DNA from 2 places in the Lysinibacillus sp. FSL K6-0232 genome. Region 2 is predicted to be linked to the other one. Evidence: predicted binding sites of a transcription regulator. Region 2 holds the regulator's gene; the other holds the start of a gene.
The links. Region 2 encodes CtsR, which represses protease genes until heat stress. Its sites were predicted from a motif close to ATGGTCAATAAAGGTCAAACA; they were not measured.
Positions count from the first base shown of each region.

Region 1: the regulator CtsR is predicted to act here: its motif matches at 4,237-4,257, upstream of MHB42_RS03660 (ATP-dependent Clp protease ATP-binding subunit).

Region 1 covers NZ_JBBOYW010000001.1:793,080-804,876, forward strand. Annotated here, with positions in the region: gene MHB42_RS03630 (alpha-amylase family glycosyl hydrolase) at 1-302, shown strand, start outside; gene MHB42_RS03635 (DegV family protein) at 348-1,205, opposite strand; gene MHB42_RS03640 (Cof-type HAD-IIB family hydrolase) at 1,255-2,064, opposite strand; gene MHB42_RS03645 (prolyl oligopeptidase family serine peptidase) at 2,186-2,950, shown strand; gene MHB42_RS03650 (metal-sulfur cluster assembly factor) at 3,004-3,312, shown strand; gene MHB42_RS03655 (Crp/Fnr family transcriptional regulator) at 3,366-4,061, opposite strand; gene MHB42_RS03660 (ATP-dependent Clp protease ATP-binding subunit) at 4,321-6,447, shown strand; gene MHB42_RS03665 (YjzD family protein) at 6,497-6,691, opposite strand; gene MHB42_RS03670 (beta-ketoacyl-ACP synthase III) at 7,022-7,960, shown strand; gene fabF (beta-ketoacyl-ACP synthase II) at 7,991-9,232, shown strand; gene MHB42_RS03680 (hypothetical protein) at 9,342-9,563, shown strand; gene trpS (tryptophan--tRNA ligase) at 9,565-10,554, opposite strand; T-box leader at 10,618-10,834, opposite strand; gene spxA (transcriptional regulator SpxA) at 11,309-11,704, shown strand.
Region 2 covers NZ_JBBOYW010000001.1:3,994,293-4,006,089, reverse strand. Annotated here, with positions in the region: gene MHB42_RS19840 (acyl-CoA thioesterase) at 1-407, shown strand, start outside; gene MHB42_RS19835 (globin-coupled sensor protein) at 454-1,764, opposite strand; gene MHB42_RS19830 (hypothetical protein) at 2,027-2,236, shown strand; gene corA (magnesium/cobalt transporter CorA) at 2,287-3,249, opposite strand; gene MHB42_RS19820 (class I SAM-dependent methyltransferase) at 3,282-3,965, opposite strand; gene MHB42_RS19815 (DUF4870 domain-containing protein) at 4,093-4,398, shown strand; gene MHB42_RS19810 (CtsR family transcriptional regulator) at 4,656-5,126, shown strand; gene MHB42_RS19805 (UvrB/UvrC motif-containing protein) at 5,140-5,682, shown strand; gene MHB42_RS19800 (protein arginine kinase) at 5,679-6,791, shown strand; gene MHB42_RS19795 (ATP-dependent Clp protease ATP-binding subunit) at 6,781-9,225, shown strand; gene radA (DNA repair protein RadA) at 9,316-10,692, shown strand; gene MHB42_RS19785 (PIN/TRAM domain-containing protein) at 10,940-11,797, shown strand, end outside.

The DNA of each region.
Region 1 (11,797 bases), 3.2 Mb from region 2:
TTATTATGGTCAACAATACAGGTGCAACACAGCGCGTTGATTTAACACCTGAACAACTTGGCGAAGGTAAAATGTTAAACGGGATTTTACACGAGGAAAAGGTTCGTTTAAATGAAAAAGAGGTATATCCTGTTATTTTAGACAGAGAAATGGTCGAGATTTATCAGGTTCGTAATGATAGTGGCTTTAATATTCCGTATATGATTGCACTTGGCTTAGTATGGGTAATCTTTATTGGCTTTATCGTTATTATTATTAAGCGAGGAAAAGTACGTCGTCAAGCGACAGATACACATGCATAAAAAAGGCATGTTAGGTATAAGAATGATGCCTAACATGCTTTTTCATTAGCCTTGATAGTCTTTATTTGTAAAGAAGATGGCAATCGTGCCTGGCCCTACATGTGAACCGATAACAGAACCAATCATTGTAACTTGAATAGCCTTAGGTGAAAAACGTTCCTGAATAGCTGCTTTTACTTCATTAGCAAAGGCTATATCATCACTATGGCTAATGCCAATAATTTTATCCGTAAAGCTGCCACCACGCTCTTGCATAATATCTAACATACGTGCAAGTGCTTTTTTTCGGCCACGTGATTTCTCAATTGGTACAAGCTTGCCATCCTCTACATTTAGAATAGGTTTAATGCTAAGCAGTCCGCCTAAAAATGCACTTGCCTTTGATAAACGGCCACCCTTTGCTAGGTAGTCTAAATCTTCTACTGTAAATAAATGCTCTATCTGAGGGGCAAGTGCAGTAATTTTTGCCTCCATCTCCTCTAAGGTAGCTCCTGCGTTGCGTAGATGAACAGCCTCTTCCACCACAAGACCATGTCCTAGGGAAGCACATTTAGAGTCGATAATCGTTAGCTTTAATGACGGATATTCCTCCAGCAATTGCTTGCGAATCATTTGAGCGGTGCTATAGGTGCCTGAGAGTTCTGATGAAAAGGCGATATAGATTCCTTCTTCATTGTTTTTAGCAAGGCTTTCAAAGTGCTGTAAAAAAAGCTCTGGTGATACTTGTGATGTCTTTGGATGTGCACCATGCCGTATAGCATCATAAATTTCTTTTGAATCGATGGAAAGAACATCTTCATATTCTTGGTTGTTCAATTGCACTCGTAAAGGGAATAGCACAACATCATTTTCCTCATAGTAGGACTTTGGTAAATCACAGCCACTATCTGTAAATATTTTCATTTCTTGTCCCCCTCGTTTTCAACATCTTTAACTTGAACTTACTACTTCACTATGATAATTTCAAGCGCTCCATGAGTATTTTTGCAATACCATCATCATTATTTGTTGAAGTGATTTCATTTGCAATATTTTTAAGACTTGAAATACCATTGCCCATTGCCACACCAAGTCCAGCATATTCAATCATTTCTAAATCATTATCTTCATCACCAAATGCGATAATGCGCTCACGTGGAATGCCTAAATCCTTTGCCACATGTGCAATACCTACCGCTTTATTTAAGCCACGACGTACGATTTCAATAATATGCAGCGGTGCACCCCAGCGACGGTGTTCAATCACCTCTGCATGGACAGCTTGTAAATGATCACGGATAATCGCTGAATTGGCTTCATTTGCTTGAATGAGCAAGCTTGTTGGATTTTCTTGAAGGTGTGTATATAAATCGCCAAGTGTAATTTTAGGATTTCCCATATTAAAAATATTTAAGATACGATCATTTTCTGTGTGTACATAAATATCATCTTTTACCTCAGCGATAATGTTTTCATATTCATAATGATGAATGGAATCTACAACATCATGTACAACACTTAAGTCAATCGGTGTGTGCATATGCTGCCAAGATATATTTTTGGGATGATGAACATAAGCACCATTAAAATTGACAATAGGTGTTGAGAGCCCAAGCTCGTGATAGTAAATATCACTTGCGCGATATGGGCGACCTGTTGCAATCATTACTTGATGCCCTTTTTCCTTTGCCTGCAATAATGTTTTTTTCGTTTGCGCTGAAATTTGTTGCTGGTCTGTTAATAATGTACCATCTAGGTCTAATACGATTAAATGCGGTTTCATAGCTTGTTGCCCCTTTCCTATAGTTTGAATAGTATCGTTTTGCGGTGCATTCGTCAAAATTTTGTCACGTAGAAAAAAGTTTGTTACCATAAAGATGAGATAAAAGTTGGGAGTGACAAAAATGTTTGTAGAAAAAGAAGTGTGGGGCAATATTCCTTTATTGCATATACATACAGAGCATATGAATGAAGAAACCCCAGTAGTTATTTTTTTACATGGCTTTATGAGTGCAAAAGAACATAATCTACACTATGCGTATCAATTAGTGCATAAAGGGGTGCGTGTCCTATTACCAGATGCAAAATTTCACGGTGACCGCAGCGAAGGCCTAACAGAAATACAAATGAATTTAAAGTTTTGGGAGATTGTTTTAAATTCTATTCATGAAGTGGAGCAATTATATAATGACTTACAGCAAAAAAATTTATTGGCAAGTCATCAAATTGGTATTGCTGGTACTTCAATGGGGGGAATTGTCACTTCAGGCTGCCTTAAATTATATGATTGGATTCAAACGGCTGCAATATGCATGGGTGCACCTAGCTTTATAAAATTAGGGGAGTATCAATTGCAGCAATTTACGAAAAATGGTGTGAATTGGCCAATGTCAGAGGAGGAAGTGCAAAAAACAAATGAGCTGCTGGCAGTATATGATGTTAGCTTAACACCCGAAAAATTTGCGGGGCGTCCTGTATTGTTTTGGCATGGAAAGCTAGATAAAACTGTACCTTTTGATGAAACGTATAAATTTTATGAAACATTACGGGAATACTATAAAGCACACCCTGATGATTTAAAGTTTTTGGTAAGTAATAAAGCAGGACATGCTGTTTCGCGAGATGGTATGCTAGCAGTAACAGAATGGCTTGCACAGCATTTGGCATAAGAGGATGCATCTGCTATGATAAGGTTAACACTATGATGGAAGGAGAAATAATGATGGATCAAGATATGAAGGATAGCATGTTAGGTGCATTAGAAAATGTAATTGACCCTGAGCTTGGAATTGATATTGTCAACTTAGGTTTAGTATATGATGTAGATTTAGACGAGGAGGGGGTAGCAACTGTTACAATGACATTAACATCAATGGGCTGCCCGCTTGGACCCGTTATTGTCGATCAAGTCAATACAGCATTAGGTGAGCTACCAGAAGTAAAAAGCACAAATGTCAATATTGTCTGGAATCCGCCTTGGTCAAAAGACAAAATGTCACGCTATGCCAAAATGGCATTAGGTGTGCGCTAATACACAAAAAATCCCTGCTTACATTGATAAGCAGGGATTTTACATGTAACGAATTAATCAATACGGCATATTTGTAATGGACAATTTTCACAAGCAATTTCATTTTTTAAAAATTGTAAATTATGGATTGTAATAAAGCCTTTATCAAAAGTAATAATATCGTGTTTTTTTAAATCATTTAGCATACGGTTAATCATTTCACGGCTTGTCGCACATAAATTGGCAATCTCCGTATTGGTTAGTTGAAAATCAATAAAAATTGAACCATTTTCTAAAGGCTTACCATACGTATTGGAAAAGCGGATAAGCGTTGAAAATAAAGCACCTTTTTTCCCATTTAGTAATAAATCACGTAAGCGGCTCTGATGTTTTAAATTTTCTGTTTGTAGCCATTTCATATACGCGACCATTAAAGTAGGTTGTTCCTCTAGCAGATGCTCCAGTGATTGGCGGCTTAGTACATACAATGTAGAAGGTTCTAAAACCTTTGCAGTCATGGAATTATAAACAAGATTACAAAATAATGACCCTTCACCAATAATGCTATCAGGACCACAAATACGAACAGTTAATTCCTTACCACTTTCGGTTTCCTGACTAATCGAAATAGTACCTGTTTTAATGTAATAGATTTCTTGCGCTCGCTCACCCTCTAGAAAAATTTTGCTTCCTTTATTGATCTTAATAAAAACACCATGCTTTTGAAAAAGACTTTTAATGTTTTCAAACATATTATCCATTAACACCATATCTCCAACACATCGCTTTCTTTTTGTAATAAATGGCTATTATTACAAAAGGATAGTGGATTTCGATATTAAAACATAGAAACATACTATTATTATAACGTAAATTTCCATTTTCAAGTGTAAAAATTTTTGAGCGATTTCTTTGCGAATACGGCTTATCTGATGTAAAATAAAGTTAGTCAAAAAAGGTCAAACTTTTTAAAAGAATAGCAATGGGTATAGAAGGTATGTAAAACATAATGAAGAAGGAGTGCTAGCTATGCAATTTCAGCAAACAGATAATCAAAAACCGTTAGAGCAATTTGGACGAAATTTAATTGAAGAAATTAAAAACGGCAAAATGGACCCTGTTATTGGGCGTGATGAGGAAATTCGTAATGTTATTCGTATTTTAACGCGCAAAACGAAAAATAATCCTGTTTTAATTGGTGAGCCGGGTGTTGGGAAAACAGCGATCGTCGAGGGTTTAGCACAGCGTATCGTGAAGGGCGATGTGCCAGAAGGCTTGAAAGAATGTGTGCTATATGAGCTAGATATGAGTGCATTAATTGCGGGTGCAAGTTATCGTGGCCAATTTGAAGAGCGCCTAAAGGGTGTTTTAAAGGAAGTAAAGGAATCAGAGGGGCGCATTATTTTATTTATTGATGAAATCCATACAATTGTAGGGGCTGGGAAAACAGATGGTGCGATGGATGCGGGGAATATGCTAAAGCCAATGCTAGCACGTGGTGAGCTACATTGTATTGGTGCGACAACATTGGATGAATATCGTATGTATATTGAAAAAGACCCTGCATTAGAGCGACGCTTCCAGCAGGTGCTTGTACGTGAGCCATCTATCGAGGATACAGTGTCAATTTTACGTGGCTTAAAGGAGCGCTTTGAACTGCATCATGCTGTTCGTATTCATGATAGAGCAATTGTAGCTGCGGCAGAGCTATCGAATCGTTATATTACCGAACGGTTTTTACCAGATAAAGCGATTGATTTAATCGATGAAGCCTGTGCCATGATTCGTACAGAAATTGACTCGATGCCACAGGAATTAGATGCAGTAACGCGTCGTATTATGCAGCTTGAAATTGAAGAGCAAGCATTGCGCAAGGAAAAAGATGAGGCAAGTAAAAAACGTCTTGAACAACTGCGTGAGGAATTAACAATGTTAAAAGAGTCCTCTGAGGGCATGCGACAACAATGGGAAGCAGAGAAAGAAATGCTGCATGATATTCAGAAAAAACGCGAAACATTGGATAAATATCGTCGCGATTTAGATGAAGCGGAAGGAAAATATGACTTAAATAAGGCTGCTGAATTACGACATGGTAAAATTCCAACATTGGAAAAAGAAATTCAAACATTGGAGCAGCAATTAGAGAAGGGTGCAGAATCACGTATTTTACGTGAAGAAGTAACAGCTGATGAAATTGCTGCAATCGTTTCACGTTGGACAGGCATTCCTGTGACAAAATTAGTGGAGGGTGAGCGTGAAAAGCTATTGCGTTTAAAAGATACACTGCATGAGCGTGTAGTTGGGCAAGACACAGCCGTTCAATTAGTAACAGAGGCTGTATGGCGCGCACGAGCAGGCATTAAAGACCCGCATCGTCCAATTGGTAGCTTTTTATTCCTAGGTCCAACTGGTGTTGGTAAAACAGAGCTAGCAAAAGCACTTGCTGCACAATTATTTGATTCAGAGGATCATTTTATTCGCATTGATATGAGTGAGTATATGGAAAAACATAGTGTATCTCGTCTTGTCGGTGCACCTCCCGGCTATATTGGCTATGAAGAAGGTGGGCAATTAACAGAGGCTGTGCGTCGCAATCCTTATGCTGTTGTCTTACTAGATGAAATCGAAAAGGCACATCCAGATGTAGCCAATATTTTATTGCAAATTTTAGATGATGGGCGCATTACGGATAGCCAAGGGCGTATGGTGAACTTTACTAATACTGTTGTGATTTTAACATCTAATATTGGCTCTAATTATTTAATGGAGGCAAAAGAGGGTGATGCAACAGTTGAAGATTTAGTAATGGCTGCACTGCGCCAGCATTTTAAACCAGAGCTATTAAATCGTATGGATGATATTATCTTGTTCCATGCCTTATCTGACCAGCATTTTACAGCCATTGCTTGGAAATACGTTGAACAATTAATTCAACGTGTGGCAGAGCAGGACATTACATTGGCTGTTGATCAAGCTGTCATTGACTGGGTTGTAGAGCAAGGAGCGGATGCTCAATTTGGTGCAAGACCATTAAAACGCTTTGTACAGCGACATATTGAAACTGCTGTGGCAAAAGAGCTGCTACGTGGTGAGGTGTTGCCAGGAGAAACATTGCATATAGCCCTACATGATGGGAAAGTAGTGGTGGAAAAATAACAGAAAAAACCTGTTTCGCATAACGCGGAACAGGTTTTTTCTAGCTGAATTAATGATGGTCAGCAGCTTCTGGTGTAGGCTCGTTTGGAATAATTGCTCCAATAACAAAGATAAGAATGGAGAATACAACAGAAACGATTGCGCCTGTTTGAAAATCAAATGGTACACCAAGTACAGAGCTGACTACATAGTTTAACATGGAAACCAGTAGGAATGACCATATGAACGTTACGATATATTGCATTAATTTCACCTCAAACGAACTTTTTTCAATTATAAAGTTTAACTCATATTCATTATCATATCATAACATAAATCGAAAAAAAATGAACCTTTTATGAATTTGTCACAATTATGAGGCGTTGCTCAAAATAGGAGGACTTTGCTCAAAATAGGAGGACTTTGCTCAAAAGTAGGGGAATATCGCTTAATATATAGTAAGGTTTCCTTTACAGTTACAAAAATTTTACTAAAACATAATAATCATAAATCATCTTGCACCCTTGCTTTACTATGCGTTATAATTATGACCAGTTACTAATAATTGATAGTAAGAAAGCTGAGGGGTTGCTAGATGAACGCTGGTATAATAGGAATTGGTAAATACGTTCCTGAGAAGGTCGTAACAAATTTTGATTTAGAAAAAATAATGGACACTTCGGATGAATGGATTCGCACACGAACTGGCATTGAAGAGCGTCATTTTGCGGCGGATAATCAGGAAACTTCAGACTTAGCAGTAGCGGCTGCAAAAGAAGCTATTGCAAAAGCGGGCATTACACCAGAAGAAATTGGTTTAATACTTGTAGCAACTGTAACGCAGGATCAAACTTTTCCAAGTATAGCATGTATGGTGCAGGAGCAAATCGGAGCAGTAAATGCTGCAGCGATGGATCAAGCAGCAGCATGTGCAGGATTTATGTATAGCTTAGTGACAGCAAAACAATTTGTGGAAGCAAATGCTTATAAATATGTCTTAGTAGTAGGTGTTGAAAAATTATCCAAAGTTATCGATTGGAATGACCGTAATACGGCTGTATTATTCGGTGATGGCGCAAGTGCAGCAATTGTTGGGCCTGTATCTGAAGGCAGAGGTATTTTATCTTTTGAGCTTGGTGCAGATGGAACAGGCGGTAAAAACCTTTATTTAACACAACAAGATACAATTGCGATGAATGGGCGTGAAGTATTTAAGTTTGCTGTACGTCAAATGGGAGAATCTGCTGTAAATGTTTTAGAAAAAGCAGGCTTATCAAAAGAAGATGTTGATTTTTTAGTGCCGCATCAGGCAAACATACGTATTATGGAGTCCGCTCGTGAGCGTTTGGAGCTACCACCAGAAAAAATGTCAAAAACGATTCATAAATACGGTAATACTTCAGCAGCTTCTATTGGTATTTCCTTGGTAGATGAGCTTGAAGCAGGTAAAATTAAAGAGGATGATTTATTAGTCCTTGTTGGTTTTGGTGGCGGCTTAACATGGGGGGCCGTTGCCATGAGATGGGGAAAATAATAACGAAAAATGCTTGAGGGGAGTAAGACAATGAGTAAACGACGAGTAGTAATAACAGGAATTGGCGCAGTGACACCACTAGGAAATAATATTGACGAAACATGGGCTAACATTAAAGCTGGGAAATCTGGCGTTGGTGAGCTCACACGTTTAAATAAAGACCTTTTCGCAGCGAAAATTGCGGCAGAAGTAAAGGATTTTAATATTGAGCAATATGTTGATCGTAAAGAAGCACGTAAAATGGATCGCTTTACACAATACGCACTAGCCGCTTCGATTATGGCAATGGAGGATGCACAGCTAACGATTGATGAGGAGCTAGCACCACGTGCAGGCGTTTGGATTGGCTCTGGTATCGGTGGTATGGAAACCTATGAACAGCAGTTTTTAACATTCCAAGAGCGCGGTGCAAGACGTGTTAGCCCATTCTTTATTCCAATGATGATTCCTGATATGGCTTCAGGTCAAGTGTCGATTCATTTTGGCGCAAAGGGCATTAATTCATGCTCTGTAACGGCATGTGCTTCAGGCACAAACTCAATTGGCGATGCCTTTAAAGTAATTGAACGTGGCGATGCAGATGTCATGATTTCAGGTGGAGCTGAATCACCAATCGTAACAATGGCTGTAGCAGGCTTCTGTGCCAATACAGCTTTATCCTTAAATCAAGACCCACAAACGGCATGCCGTCCATTTGATAAAAACCGCGATGGCTTTATTATTGGGGAAGGTGCAGGCATTGTTATTTTAGAGGAATATGAACATGCTAAAGCTCGTGGTGCTAAAATTTATGCGGAAGTGTTAGGCTATGGTGCAACTGGAGATGCCCACCATATTACGGCTCCAGCTCCAGAGGGTGAGGGTGCAGCACGTGCGATGCTACAAGCCTTAACAGATGGCGATGTAGAGCCAGCACAAATTGACTATATCAATGCGCATGGTACAAGTACACCGTACAATGATTTATTTGAAACACAAGCAGTTAAAACAGTGTTTGGTGAACATGCCTATAAGCTTGCAATGAGCTCTACAAAATCAATGACAGGTCATTTACTAGGAGCAGCGGGTGGCATAGAAGCGATTTTCACAGCCCTTGCATTAAAAGAAGGTATATTACCACCAACAATTAATCTAACAGAGCCAGATCCTGATTGTGATTTAGATTATGTACCAAATGAAGCACGCACAGCGGAGATTCAATACGCAATGAGTAATTCACTAGGCTTTGGTGGCCATAATGCTAGCCTTTTATTTAAAAAATATGAAGCATAAGTAGAATATCTACATTAAAAAACGTCAGCTAATTTTCATGGCTGACGTCTTTTTTTATAGTTTTGTGAATACATGATAAGTAAGAAGAAATAGAAAGGATGCCGCTACTTTGTTTCGTCTTTTTATATTTTTAGTAAGCTATGGCTTAATGATCCTCTCACTAGGAAATCTGATACTGTATTTGAATTACCGTACCCTTGGCTATTCTTGGAAAGTTGTATTTAAATTTATGCTTCAAACAACAGAGTTTTATATGGCAATCGGCGCCTGTATTATATTATGTGCTGTTGTTTTGGATATTGGTTTTGATCGCTCAGCAGACAAGCTATAATTTAGCGACGTGCGCGACCAAGACCCATACCTTCCTCCATACGCTTTAATGTGGCGCTAGCAATAGCATTTGCTTTTTCAGCACCCTCATCTAAGATAATATCTAGTTCAGAGGATTCTACTAAATTGTAGAATTTCTCTTGGATAGGCGCTAGATGCTCAATAACCGCTGCTGCTACGCCCTGCTTAAAGCCGCCATAGCCAATGCCTTCATATTTTTTCACAAGGTCTTCAATTGCAACTCCTGAAATGGCTGATTCAATTGTTAATAAGTTCGATACACCTGGTTTATTATCCACATCAAATGCCACAATACCATCAGAATCTGTAACCGCTGATTTAATCTTTTTCTCGATGTCCTTTGCTGTATCTAATAATTTAATGGTTGCTTTTGTATTTGGATCAGATTTGCTCATTTTTTTCGTTGGCTCTTGTAAAGATTTAATGCGAGCACCCGCTTTTGGCAATTGAATTTCTGGAATTGTAAAAACATCGCCATAACGTTTATTAAAGCGCTCTGCAAGGTCGCGTGTTAGCTCAATATGCTGTTTTTGATCATCACCAACAGGAACGATATTGGTATTGTACAGTAAAATATCCGCTGCCATTAATGGTGGATATGTTAACAGGGCAGCAGATACGCTCTCCTTGCCATGTGATTTATCTTTAAATTGCGTCATACGTTCAAGCTCACCGATAGATGCAACACATTGTAGCATCCAGCTTGCTTGTGCATGTGCTGGAACCTCTGATTGAATAAATAGTGTTGATTTTTGAGGGTCAATACCCGTAGCAATATATGTAGCCGCTAGCTTTCGAATATTGTCACGCAATTCCTTTGGCTCCTGTGCAACTGTGATCGCATGCTGATCAACGATACAATAAATAGCATTGCCTTCATCCTGTAGTGCAGGGAATTGTTTAAAGGCTCCTAAGTAGTTCCCTAAAGTAACGATCCCTGTTGGCTGTACGCCCGAAAAAATAGTTGTCATAAAAATTTCCTCCTTATCGATTCCATAAAAAAACATCATGCGTCCTTATTAGATTTTTTCTAATAAAGGGACGAATGATGTTTGTATCCGCGGTACCACCCAGCTTGCCTCAATTGGCCACTTTGCTTCGTAACGTGAAGGAACGAGCTTTGCTAATAGTGTGATACGTTCACAAAGCTAACTCGGAAGTCCATTCCATATACCTCCACGATCTGTTTGCAGCAACCACAGACTCTCTAAACGTTTTAGTATATGTACTACTCTTCGTCAGCGTTTTTTCTCAATGTAATGTATAATTGCAAAAAATTATATTATAAAGATTAAATTATGTAAAGTCAGACTTTTGGCGGTGTTTTTTTTCGAGAAAAAATTATATGCTTTTTTTGTTGCGTAAATTTGTTAAAATGACAATTATTTTTAGTAAAATTACGAGTTGCTGTACACGTCGAATTGACAGTATTCTCGTTTATTTTTTGTAAATGAGAACAAAAGAGTACGTTTAACAGATGTTTAAAATGTGTTGGAAGTGGGAATATTAGTATTAGTCATCATATACGTCACAAAAGATAGATAGATGAAAATATATGAATAGACAGAATATTTAGTTATATAATTCGTCTTTTTTTTACTGGAACTATATTCAAATACAGCAGAGTGCTGTATAATGTTATTGTGTATCTTACATTACATTAATTCTAATTTAACACGCTAGTTTATAGATAATGATTACAAGATGAAAGGATGTGTCAGAATGATCGTAACGCTATTTACATCACCAAGTTGTACTTCTTGTCGTAAAGCAAAAGCATGGTTAGAAGAACATGATATTCCATATACAGAACGAAATATATTTTCTGAACCACTAAGCATTAGTGAAATAAAAAAAATTTTACGGATGACAGAAGATGGAACTGATGAAATTATTTCTACTCGCTCAAAAATTTTTCAAAAATTAAACGTGGATGTTGAAAGCTTACCATTACAACGTTTATATGAATTAATTCAGGAATACCCTGGATTATTACGTCGACCAATTATTTTGGATGAAAAGCGTCTGCAAGTTGGCTATAACGAAGATGAAATTCGTCGCTTCTTACCTCGTAAAGTTCGTGCATATCAATTACAAGAAGCTCAGCGCATGGTGAATTAATCGTATCGATTTTGAATAATATAGGTAGTAGATGTTACAAATGTAAAATACATATTGTGACATCTATTTTTTTATGGTTTACTTTAGGTAAAT
Region 2 (11,797 bases):
ATTACCACAACTCCATTTTTGGTGGAAGAGTGTTAGCCTATATTGATGAAATTGCTGCTATTACAGCAATGAAGCATGCAAAAGGACAGGTAGTAACAGCTTCAATTGATTCAGTTGACTTTTTATCCGCAGCACATGTAGGAGATATTCTTGAAATAGAAAGTATTGTATCCTCTACTGGACGTTCTTCCATGGAGGTTTATGTGCGCGTTATTTCTCGCAATATAGAAACGGGAGAAGAAAAGCTAACAACAGAATCATTTGTAACGATGGTGGCAGTAGACGAAAAAGGAAAACCAACACCAGTGCCTGCTATTTATCCTGAAACAGATGAGGAGAAGCGCTTATTTGAAACAGGGCCAGCAAGACGCGAGCACCGTAAACAAAAGCGTGCTTTGCCTCATTAAATAGAAAGGGAACTTCACTGACAATAGTGATGTTCCCCTTTTTTTGCTAGATATTTAGTTCATTGACTACATTAATCAGTGAATCAGATGATGAAGAAACAAGTGTAGCCCCTTGTGATAGCTCAGTAATTAAATTAGAAATCGCTGAAATATCCCTCGATGTATTCATATATTGCTGTTGAATACCTGCGACAGCGTCAGCAATATCATTAAACGATTTCGATAAATTTCCTTGGGTAGCAACACTATGTTGAATTTTTTCATCAACATTTAGCACAGAATTCGACATTGTTGTAATATTGCTTTCAGTTTCTTTAATAAGATGCGAAACATTTTGTACGGCATTTTTTGTTTCTTCTGCAAGCTTGCGAACTTCCTCTGCTACAACTGCGAAGCCTTTGCCATGTTCTCCTGCACGAGCCGCTTCAATAGATGCGTTTAAGGCTAATAGATTTGTTTGATCGGCAATGCCTGTGACAAGCCCAACAATTTCAGAAATCTTTTGAGAGGATGTACGCAGCTGGGTCATTGTCACGTCAAGGCTATTAACGCTTTGTAAAATAACTTGTATTAAATTATTTTGTTCTTGCAACTGTTGTTGCCCACGTCTTGACTTTTCCTGTGTATCTGCAACGAAGTTTAAGCCCTGCTTTGTTGCCACTGCAATATCATCTGTTTGAGAGGAAATCACTAATAATGAGGCTGCTGTTTCCTCACTAATCGAGTTCAACTCCTCAGCCGTACTTTGAATAGTTGTGACAAGGGCATGTTTCATTTCATCTGTCGCTTTGCGAATACGCTCTTCTTCTTTTTCATATGCCTCGATAACAAGCTGCTGCTCTAAATTAATAATTTTACTAAAAGCATTAATAGCACGGATTGCATCATGCTTTGAAATATCAAGGTCATTCACAAAATTTGCAAATGTGGTAGTGAGTGATTGGAAGGATGCAATATACCATTTTGATTGCAAGCCAATTCGAACGTGAGCCTCGGCAATAGCTTTTCGTTCATGAATGTAAGCGCTGTTAATATGGCTTTCAAAAATATCACTTAAATGCTTATGAAGTGTAATTTTTAAACGATCAATATGGGATGTTCGATTAATAATATCAAGTAAATCTTGACTTAAACTAATCGCTGCGTAAAATTGCTCCACCATTGTTGGAATCAAGTCTTTTGCTAATGGCTGTAATTGCTTAATAATCGCTAAATCCTCAATTGTTAAATTTAAAAGCTGTAATTGTTTTTGAAGAATTGGATGGTTGGAAACCTCCAATTGTACAGTCCCCTTAAAATTTTCAGGCGTTAAAACAACTGAGTAGCTTGGACTACTATTTTTTGTAAACCAACTCATTATTGATTGCTCCATTCTTAATATCTATAATAATTAAACATCAAATATACTTTTGTCATTTATCAACATATGGTATTAAATCTATTTTACTATTTTTTGTTGGATATTTGGTTATAAATTTGGTTTATTTCTTTATTTTTTTACTTGCCTATTTGTTTATATTGCCAGCAAAGGAAATTTGAATTTAGTATGGGAAACCTGTAAAATACGAACTGTTTATGGTAGTAGAACGGTATATAAAAAAGATTGGAGGAGGTATTTTATGGAGAAAAAGCGTTTTAAATTTGTTATTCCAGTGATGGTTATTGTAGCAATCGGCTCTGTTTATATGCTGCGTAACTATTATGCTGAAGTACCAGACGTTGAGCAATTATTAATTACGATTTGCGCAACATTAGGGTCAGGAGTGCTAGCATACTTTTTATTCCCACAGCAGGGTGAAAATAAAATTGATGACCGTGGTCCATACTAGTGTATTATGAGTCTGCTCGTTAAAACAAAAACGAGCAGACTTTTTAATTTTTAAGGTTTAAATAATTTAAACCAGCCTTTTAGCTTAAAGACAATGAGCATTAAGATTGCGGTAATAATCATAATACCAAGTACAATAAAGTAGCTATATCGCCCATGTAGCTCAGGCATATTATCAAAATTCATGCCATAAACGCCAGCAATAAATGTTAAAGGGATAAAGATTGTTGAAACAATGGTTAGTGTCATCATAATGCCGTTCATGCGACTTGAGCTCATAGCCATATAACTATCACGCATATCCGCAGTCAGCTCTCGATTAGATTCCACCATCTCTGTTAGTTTAAGTAGATGATCGTAGATATCTCCAAAATAAGCTCTCTCAGATTTATCTAGTGAAAATCGATAAGAATTCAATACCCGATATAAAAGGTCACGCATTGGTAAAATAGTACGTCTTAAATCGAGCAAGTCACTGCGGAATTCAAAGACAATCTTCATGGCATTTACATTGCTTTGATATGTAAGCTCGTCTTCAAGTGCATTTAAGTGATCCTCAATTTTATAAACAAGTGGGAAATAACTATCAACGATTTTATCGATTGTTTGATATGTTAAGTAAATTGTTCCACGTTCCCAGTTTTTTGACTGTTGTTCCATCATCTTTTGCACCTTATCGATTTCAGGAGCAGGATTTTTATGGAATGTCACAATGAATTTATTGGAAGTGAAAATATTGACCTCCTCAGCAGCTAATGTTTCTTCATTGAGTCGATGAATAACAAAAAAATGAAAGTCGTCATAAAAGTCAAGCTTTGGACGCTGTAACCGCAGTAAGCAATCTTCAATAGCGAGTGGATGGAAATGAAAGAATGTTTCTAATAATGATTCTTCCTCAATGGTAGGGCAATTAAAATCAACCCAATACCATTCAAACTCTTGTTGTCGGATGACCTCCAGCGGGAAGTCTTTAAGTAATTGTTGTTGTTTTGTAATTCCAATGGTGCGTATCACAGCATTCACCTCAAGTTTTTAACTATGAAATTTTAATGTTCCTCTTTAAAGCATACCCAACCACCAAATAAAGTAGTGGCAAAAAATCTAGAAGGTTTTGTAAAGCCTGCTTGCTGAAGCAATGTTACAATCTCTTCCTCCCTCATAAATGATAGAGCACGGATGGATTTTTCCATCTCTGCTACATCTTTGGCAGATAGCTTTGTATGCTGTAACCAATAGGCACGCCATAAATCAAATTGTAGCTCTGTTTCTACTGTACCTTGTTGTCCATACTTTGAAACAAGAACAAATGGTGCGCCAGGCTTTAAATAACGTGCTACTGCTGTTAATGTAGTTAGCTTTTCTTTATAGTCCTGAATAAAATGAAGGACGAGTACACAGCTAGCTGCATCATACTGCATGGAAGGTAATGTGGTATTGAGTATTGTACCTTGATGGAATGATATTGCATTTGATAAAGATTTCAAACGTTCCTTTGCCACATGAAGCATAGATTCAGATGGATCAATGCCAACAAAGGACCAATGAGGTCTTTGTTCAGCAAGCTGTAAAATTTCGTTGCCGCTTCCTGCTCCTACAATTAATAGCTCAGCTTTTTCAGGTAATGCAGAGTAGTAAAAGGTTTGTATTAAACGAAGCATTGCATCATAGCTTGGGAGTGTACGTCGAATCCCTTTTTCATATTCATTTGCTAATGTGCTGTTAAATTCCATTTTCTATCACTACCTCTCAAAAAAATTTTAAAATTCTTATTTAATATGAAACTATTAAGGGTATAGTTCCGTAGATAGTAGTACATAAAAACATAAATAAAGCATCAAGAAAGGATTGATATATAGTATGGAGAGTAAATGGTCTAAAGTCATCATACACGCAAGTGCATTTTTTGCGCCATGGTTAGTACCGATTATCTTTTTCCTAATTAGCTCAGATGAGGAAGTAAAGGCTATTTCCATTCAGGCATTGTTGTTCCAAATTGTGATGGCTGTGTTACTAACCATTGCTGGTGTATTAAGCTTTGTCTTAATAGGCTTACCGTTTTTAATTATTTTCGGTATTATGGTATTTATTGTACCAATTATCGGTATTGTAAAAGCCTTGTCTGATGAGCCTTGGCGTTATCCAATTGTAGGTCGTTGGGTATAATTTTTATAAGCGCAAGTATATGCTAGTTGCATATGCTTGCGTTTTTTTGATAGCCAAAAAGGGTACATTATATGTACGAATAATTGATCAAGCATATGTAATAGTAGCTAAAATTCTGCATTGTAAAGCGCTTGAGCAGCTTTTTTTATTTTCTATAGGCGAATTAATTGCAATTATTTTCAAGCGTTTTGTATAATATACTCAAAGAAAGTCAAAGATAGTCAAAGTCAGTGAAGTAAGCGAGGTGTATTCCTAAAATGCGTAATATATCAGACATCATAGAAGGTTACTTAAAGCAGGTACTTGAATTAGGTGGGGAAGGGCATATTGAAATAAAGCGTAGTGAAATTGCTGATAAATTTCAATGTGTACCATCACAAATAAATTATGTTATTAACACAAGATTTACTGCTGAGCGGGGTTACCTTGTTGAGAGCAAACGTGGTGGTGGTGGATACATTCGAATTTTACGTGTCCGTGCGAATTCACATATTGATTTGATTGACGATGTTCTTAAGCAAATTGAGGATGGAGCATCGCAAACGATGGCAGAAGATTTAATTTATCGGCTTATTGATGAGCAGGTAATTTCAAAACGAGAAGCGAAATTAATGTTAGCAGCAATTGATCGCTCAACAATTGATTTACATCTTCCGTTAAGAGATAGCATTCGGGCTAAAATCTTACGAGCGATGCTGACAACAATAAAATACGAACAACAAAAATAGTGAGGTGATGGAAATGATATGCGAACATTGTCAACAACGTAATGCAACAGTTACTGTAACACAAGTTCAAAATGGGCAAAAGGTGGAGCACCATTATTGTGACGTCTGCGCCTCACAATTCCATCCATTTCATGCAGAATTTAAACAAGAGCCTATCTCCATTCAACAGCTATTGTCTAACTGGTTTGGCTCACCGACATGGCAGAAGGTGGGGGAAAAGCAGCAGACGCCACCACCACAGCAAACTTGCCCACAATGTGGCTTTACCTATAAGCAATTTTTAAAAGAAGGTAAATTTGGCTGCCCAAGCTGTTATGACGCCTTTAACGAGCATTTACCGAAGCTTTTTAATCGTATACAGGCAGGCCCACAACATATTGGGAAAATGCCCGGCGCACATAGCAATGTATATGTTATTAAAAAGCAAATTGAAGATATTCGAAAACGGATGAAATTAGCCGTAGATGAAGAGCAATTTGAAGAGGCAGCAAAGCTTCGAGATGAAGTGAAGGAGCTTGAGAAGCAACTACAATTTGAAGGTGGTGATGTGTCATGATGATTGAATCGTTTTTAGAGCGTGCGACCCCAACGTGGATGCGTGTTGAGGACGATTATTCAGATATTGTCATTAGCACACGAATTCGCCTTGCTCGAAATTTAGATGGTTATCGCTTCCCACTTGTTTTCTCTGAGAACGAGGCATTACAGGTGGAGCAAGCAGTTACACATGCTATAAGCGATAGCTCAAATCTTCAACATGATTATGCATATTTTGCAATAAAAGATTTAACACCATTGCAACGTCAAATTCTTGTCGAGAAGCATTTAATTAGTCCACAGCTTGCTAAAAAGGAGAAGGTGGGCTCCATTCTTCTCTCTGAAGATGAATCCGTTAGCATTATGGTGAATGAAGAGGACCATTTACGCATCCAGTGTATGACAGCAAGTTTTCAGCTTCAACGTGCCTATGAACAGGCAAATAAAATTGATCGTATTTTAGAAAAATCTTTACCATATGCATTTCGAGATACCTTTGGTTATTTAACAAGCTGTCCAACCAATATTGGTACGGGGCTTCGAGCATCCGTGATGATGCATCTACCTGCGCTTACACTAACTGGGCAGATGAATCAAATTATTAATGCCATGACACGTCTAGGTATGACGGTAAGAGGCATATATGGTGAAGGAAGCGAAAATTTAGGAAATGTTTATCAAGTGTCTAACCAAATTACACTTGGCAAGACAGAAGAGGATATTTTAGCAGATATACAAAGTGTTGCTGAAAAAATTATACAAAAAGAACGGCATGCAAGAGGTAAGTTGATGGAAAAGGCAAACCTTGCCTTAGAGGATCGAGTTTATCGAGCTTTAGGAACACTTACACATGCAAGGATTTTAACAAGTGAGGAGGCAGCAACTTGTCTATCCAATGTCCGTTTAGGTGTAGATTTACAGTTGATTAAAGGGATTTCAGCAACAGCTTTAAATGAATGTGTTGTAAGTATGCAACCAGCATTTTTACAACATTATGCAGGTGAGGCACTACCACCTGCTGAACGCGACCGTGTACGAGCGAAAATGCTGCGAGAAGCACTGTTAGCTCAACAATATACGAATAAGCCTATGAATGGTGGAAAAGGAGAGGATTTATATGATGTTTAATCGTTTTACACAACGCGCGCAAAAAGTATTACAGCTTGCTCAGGAAGAGGCTATTCGTTGGAAGCACGAATCCATTGGGACAGAGCATATTTTATTGGGGCTTATACGTGAAGGCGGCGGTATTGCTGCAAAAGCGTTGGAAGCTATTGATATTAGTCCTCAAAGAATTGAAGCGGGAATTGAAGAATTAGTTGGCAAAGGTAAAGAGGATGTTGGACCGATTGTTCACTATACACCACGCGCTAAAAAGGTTATTGAACTTTCAGTTGATGAATCACGTAAATTAGGTCATTCCTATATTGGGACAGAGCATTTATTATTAGCGCTCATTCGTGAAGGCGAGGGTGTAGCAGCTCGTGTCTTAAATAATGCAGGTGTAGGCTTAAATAAAGCACGTCAGCAAGTATTATTGTTATTAGGCAATAATGATAATGCACAATCTGGACAGCAAGCGACGCAAGCAGCAAATACACCAACATTAGATAGCTTGGCACGTGATTTAACGCAAATTGCACGCGAAGGCTCTTTAGACCCTGTTATTGGCCGAAGCAAGGAAATTACACGCGTAATTGAAGTGCTATCACGCCGTACAAAAAATAACCCTGTATTAATTGGTGAGCCAGGTGTTGGTAAAACAGCTATTGCTGAAGGGCTGGCACAGCAAATTATTAATAATGAAGTGCCAGAAACTTTACGAGATAAACGTGTGATGACATTGGATATGGGGACAGTTGTTGCAGGTACAAAATATCGTGGTGAATTTGAAGACCGCTTGAAAAAAGTGATGGATGAAATTCGCCAGGCTGGCAATATTATTTTATTTATCGATGAATTGCATACATTAATTGGTGCAGGTGGTGCAGAAGGTGCAATAGATGCATCGAATATTTTAAAGCCGTCATTAGCTCGTGGTGAACTGCAATGTATCGGTGCAACAACATTAGATGAATACCGTAAATATATCGAAAAGGATGCCGCATTAGAGCGTCGTTTCCAACCAATCCAAGTGGATGAACCGTCTGTAGAAGAGGCGATTCAAATTATTCAAGGCTTACGTGATCGCTATGAGGCACATCACCGTGTGAAAATTACGGATGAAGCAATTGAAGCGGCAGCTAAAATGAGTGATCGTTATATTTCAGACCGCTTCTTACCAGATAAAGCGATTGACTTAATTGATGAGGCTGGTTCTAAAGTACGCCTACGTTCTTTTGCAGTGCCACCAAATTTAAAAGCGCTTGAAGATAAGCTTGAAAATGTTCGTTCTGAAAAGAATGCAGCCGTATCGGGTCAAGAATTTGAAAAGGCGGCAGCGTTAAGAGATACAGAGCAAAAGCTAAAAGATGAAATTGAAGCAACGCGAAAAAATTGGAAAGAAGAGCAGGGCAAAGCTGAATCACAAGTAACTGTAGATGATGTAGCGGCAGTTGTATCGATGTGGACAGGAATCCCAGTGTCGAAAATTGCCTCTGAGGAATCTTCGAAATTATTAAATCTTGAAGAAGAGTTACACAAACGTGTTGTGGGGCAAGGAGAAGCAGTAGAAGCTATTTCTCGTGCGATTCGCCGTGCAAGAGCGGGCTTAAAAGACCCTAAACGTCCAATTGGCTCATTCATCTTCTTAGGACCAACAGGGGTTGGTAAAACAGAGCTAGCAAGAGCGCTTGCTGAAGTGATGTTTGGTGATGAGGATGCAATGATTCGTGTCGATATGTCTGAATATATGGAGAAGCATTCGACTTCACGCTTAGTTGGTTCACCTCCAGGCTATGTAGGCTTTGATGATGGCGGTCAGCTAACAGAAAAAGTTCGTCGTAAACCATATTCTGTTGTATTGCTAGATGAAATTGAAAAGGCACATCCTGATGTTTTCAATATTCTATTGCAAGTGCTTGAGGATGGACGCTTAACAGATTCAAAGGGGCGTACAGTTGATTTCCGTAATACAGTGGTAATTATGACTTCAAACGTTGGTGCAGATGCATTGAAATATCAAAAGAGCCTTGGCTTCAATGTAGGCGGCACAGATACGAAGCATAAAGATATGAAGGGGACAATGCTGGAAGAGCTGAAAAAGGCATTCCGTCCAGAATTCTTAAACCGTATCGATGAGATGATTGTTTTCCACTCATTAGAAAAAGAGCATTTAAAAGAAATTATTGCAATGATGGGCAAGGCATTAACAAAACGCTTGAAAGAGCAGGATATTTCGTTAGAGCTAACAGATGCAGCGCTTGAAAAAATTGCTGAGGAAGGCTATGACCCTCAATACGGTGCTCGTCCACTACGTCGTGCATTACAAAAACAAGTAGAAGACCGATTATCGGAAGAATTACTGAAAGGTAATGTAGAAAAAGGAGATCATGTTGTTATTGACTATGTGAATAACGAGTTTATTGTTAAGAAAAAAGAAGGGGTTTCTACTTCTAAATAAATTTTCTAAGACAGTGAGGCTTTAAGTGCCAAGCTGTCTTTTTTTCTGTACAATAACTATATAAGAACAAATATTCGAGGTGAACGTAACTTGGCAAAGAAAAAAACAAAATTTGTTTGTTCAGGCTGTGGCTATGAATCTGCTAAATGGATGGGCAGATGTCCAGGCTGTGGAGAATGGAATAAGATGGTGGAAGAAGTTGAGGTTGTTGCAAAAGGGCCACGTGGGGCATTTCAGCATTCCGCTACAGTTACTCAAAAGGCAGTGCCTATTATTCAGGTTGAAGCTACTGAAGAGTCGCGTGTAGCAACGGAGATGGGGGAACTAAATCGTGTCTTAGGTGGAGGAATTGTAGCTGGCTCACTAGTATTAATTGGCGGTGACCCTGGGATTGGGAAGTCTACATTATTACTGCAAGTTTCTGCATTGCTCTCCAATAGGGAGCATCGTGTGCTTTATATTTCTGGAGAGGAATCGATTCGTCAAACAAAATTACGAGCAGAACGTTTAGGAGTAGTTTCTCAAGAGCTTTATATCTATTCTGAAACGAATCTTGAATTTTTACATCAAACGATTGATGAGGTGCAGCCGAAATTTGTTATTGTCGATTCCATACAGACGGTCTTTCATCCAGAGGTGACAAGTGCACCAGGGAGTGTGTCGCAGGTGCGTGAATGTACAGCAGAGCTTATGCGCATAGCCAAAACAAAGGGCATTGCTATCTTTTTAGTGGGACATGTGACAAAGGAGGGGCAAATTGCAGGGCCGCGAATCTTGGAGCATATGGTGGATACAGTGCTGTATTTTGAAGGGGAAAGGCATCATAATCATCGTATTTTACGAAGTCAAAAAAACCGCTTTGGCTCGACCAATGAAATTGCTATATTTGAAATGCTGCAAGGTGGTTTAAAGGAAGTGCTCAACCCTTCTGAGCTATTTTTGCAGGAGCGTTCACAAGGCGCAGCGGGCTCTACGATTGTTGCCTCAATGGAAGGAACGCGACCAATCCTTGTTGAAATTCAATCTCTAGTAACACCTACAAGCTTTAACTATCCTAAGCGTATGGCAACAGGGGTAGACCAGAATCGAGTGCAGCTATTGATGGCAGTGCTTGAAAAGCGTATGGGGCTCATGCTACAAGCCCAAGATGCATATATTAAAGTTGCTGGCGGTGTGAAATTAGATGAGCCTGCTATTGATTTAGCTGTATTAACAAGCATTGTATCTAGCTTTAAGGATCAAGCAGTAAGAGCAACAGATTGTTTTATTGGTGAGGTAGGTTTGACAGGGGAGGTGCGCCGTGTTTCGCGTATTGAACAGCGTGTTATTGAAGCGGCGAAGCTTGGCTTTAAACGAGCCTTTATTCCAGCATCTAATATCGGTGGGTGGGATTTTCCACAGGGCATTGAAATTGTAGGCGTCGAAACGATAAAGGATGCTTTAAATATGTGCTTTAGGGAGCTATAAAGAAATTATGCATGTTGGATATTATTCTAACATGTATTTTCTTTCATTTTTGACCATAAAATCGGAAACTCCAGTAAAGAACTAAGCGTCCTAGAAAATAGTATTGTGAATCTACCTGAAATAGGGCTTGGCAAATTGCATAAAGGTATTTTAATTGTTTAAAAATAATGATAATTTGCTTAGCTTATAAAGGATTTTCTACAACAAACTATGTATAATCTTAAATAACAATAGGAGGTGACAGCTTATGAAAAAATTTGTGCAAATTGCCTTTTTACTGATTGGAGGAGCATTAGGCCTTGTTTTCTTACCGCCATTATACGAATTGCTTCATTTATCATCTAATCCTTGGCTAGATAATCCTTATGTATCAGTAGCATTAGGGGCACTTTTGTTATTTACATTATCATTTGCCTTTTCTGATTATTTCGTGAAGCTCATTGGCTGGATGGAAGAGGTACTATTTAAAGTGCCAATTGGAGATTTATTATTTGGGACACTAGGTTTAATCATTGGATTAATTGTAGCTTATTTTTTAGGCTTTGCTATAGACAGTATACAAATTCCTTTTATTACAGAAATAATACCGCTTATTTTATCATTTGTATTAGGGTATTTAGGCTTCCGCATAGGTTTTAGAAAAAGAGATGAATTGATACAGCTTTTTACATTACGTGGCGCTAATACAAAGAAAAAGGCTATTGAAGAGGCTGAAGTGCCAGAAGTGAAAGGCAGCTATAAACTGCTAGATACAAGCGTTATTATCGATGGTCGCATTGCAGATATTTCGGAAACAGGCTTTATTGAGGGTATTTTAGTTGTGCCTCAGTTTGTATTAACAGAGCTACAGCATATTGCGGATTCGTCTGATACATTAAAGCGCACAAGAGGTCGTCGTGGCTTAGATATTTTAAAAAAATTACAGGATGAACGTAAGACAAAGGTTGAAATTACAGATGAAGATTTTGAGGATGTACAAGAGGTAGATTTAAAGCTAGTACGACTGGCGAAAAAAATGGGCAATGATACACAAATCGTTACAAATGATTTTAACCTTAATAAAGTGTGCGAATTACATCATGTGAAGGTATTAAATATTAATGAT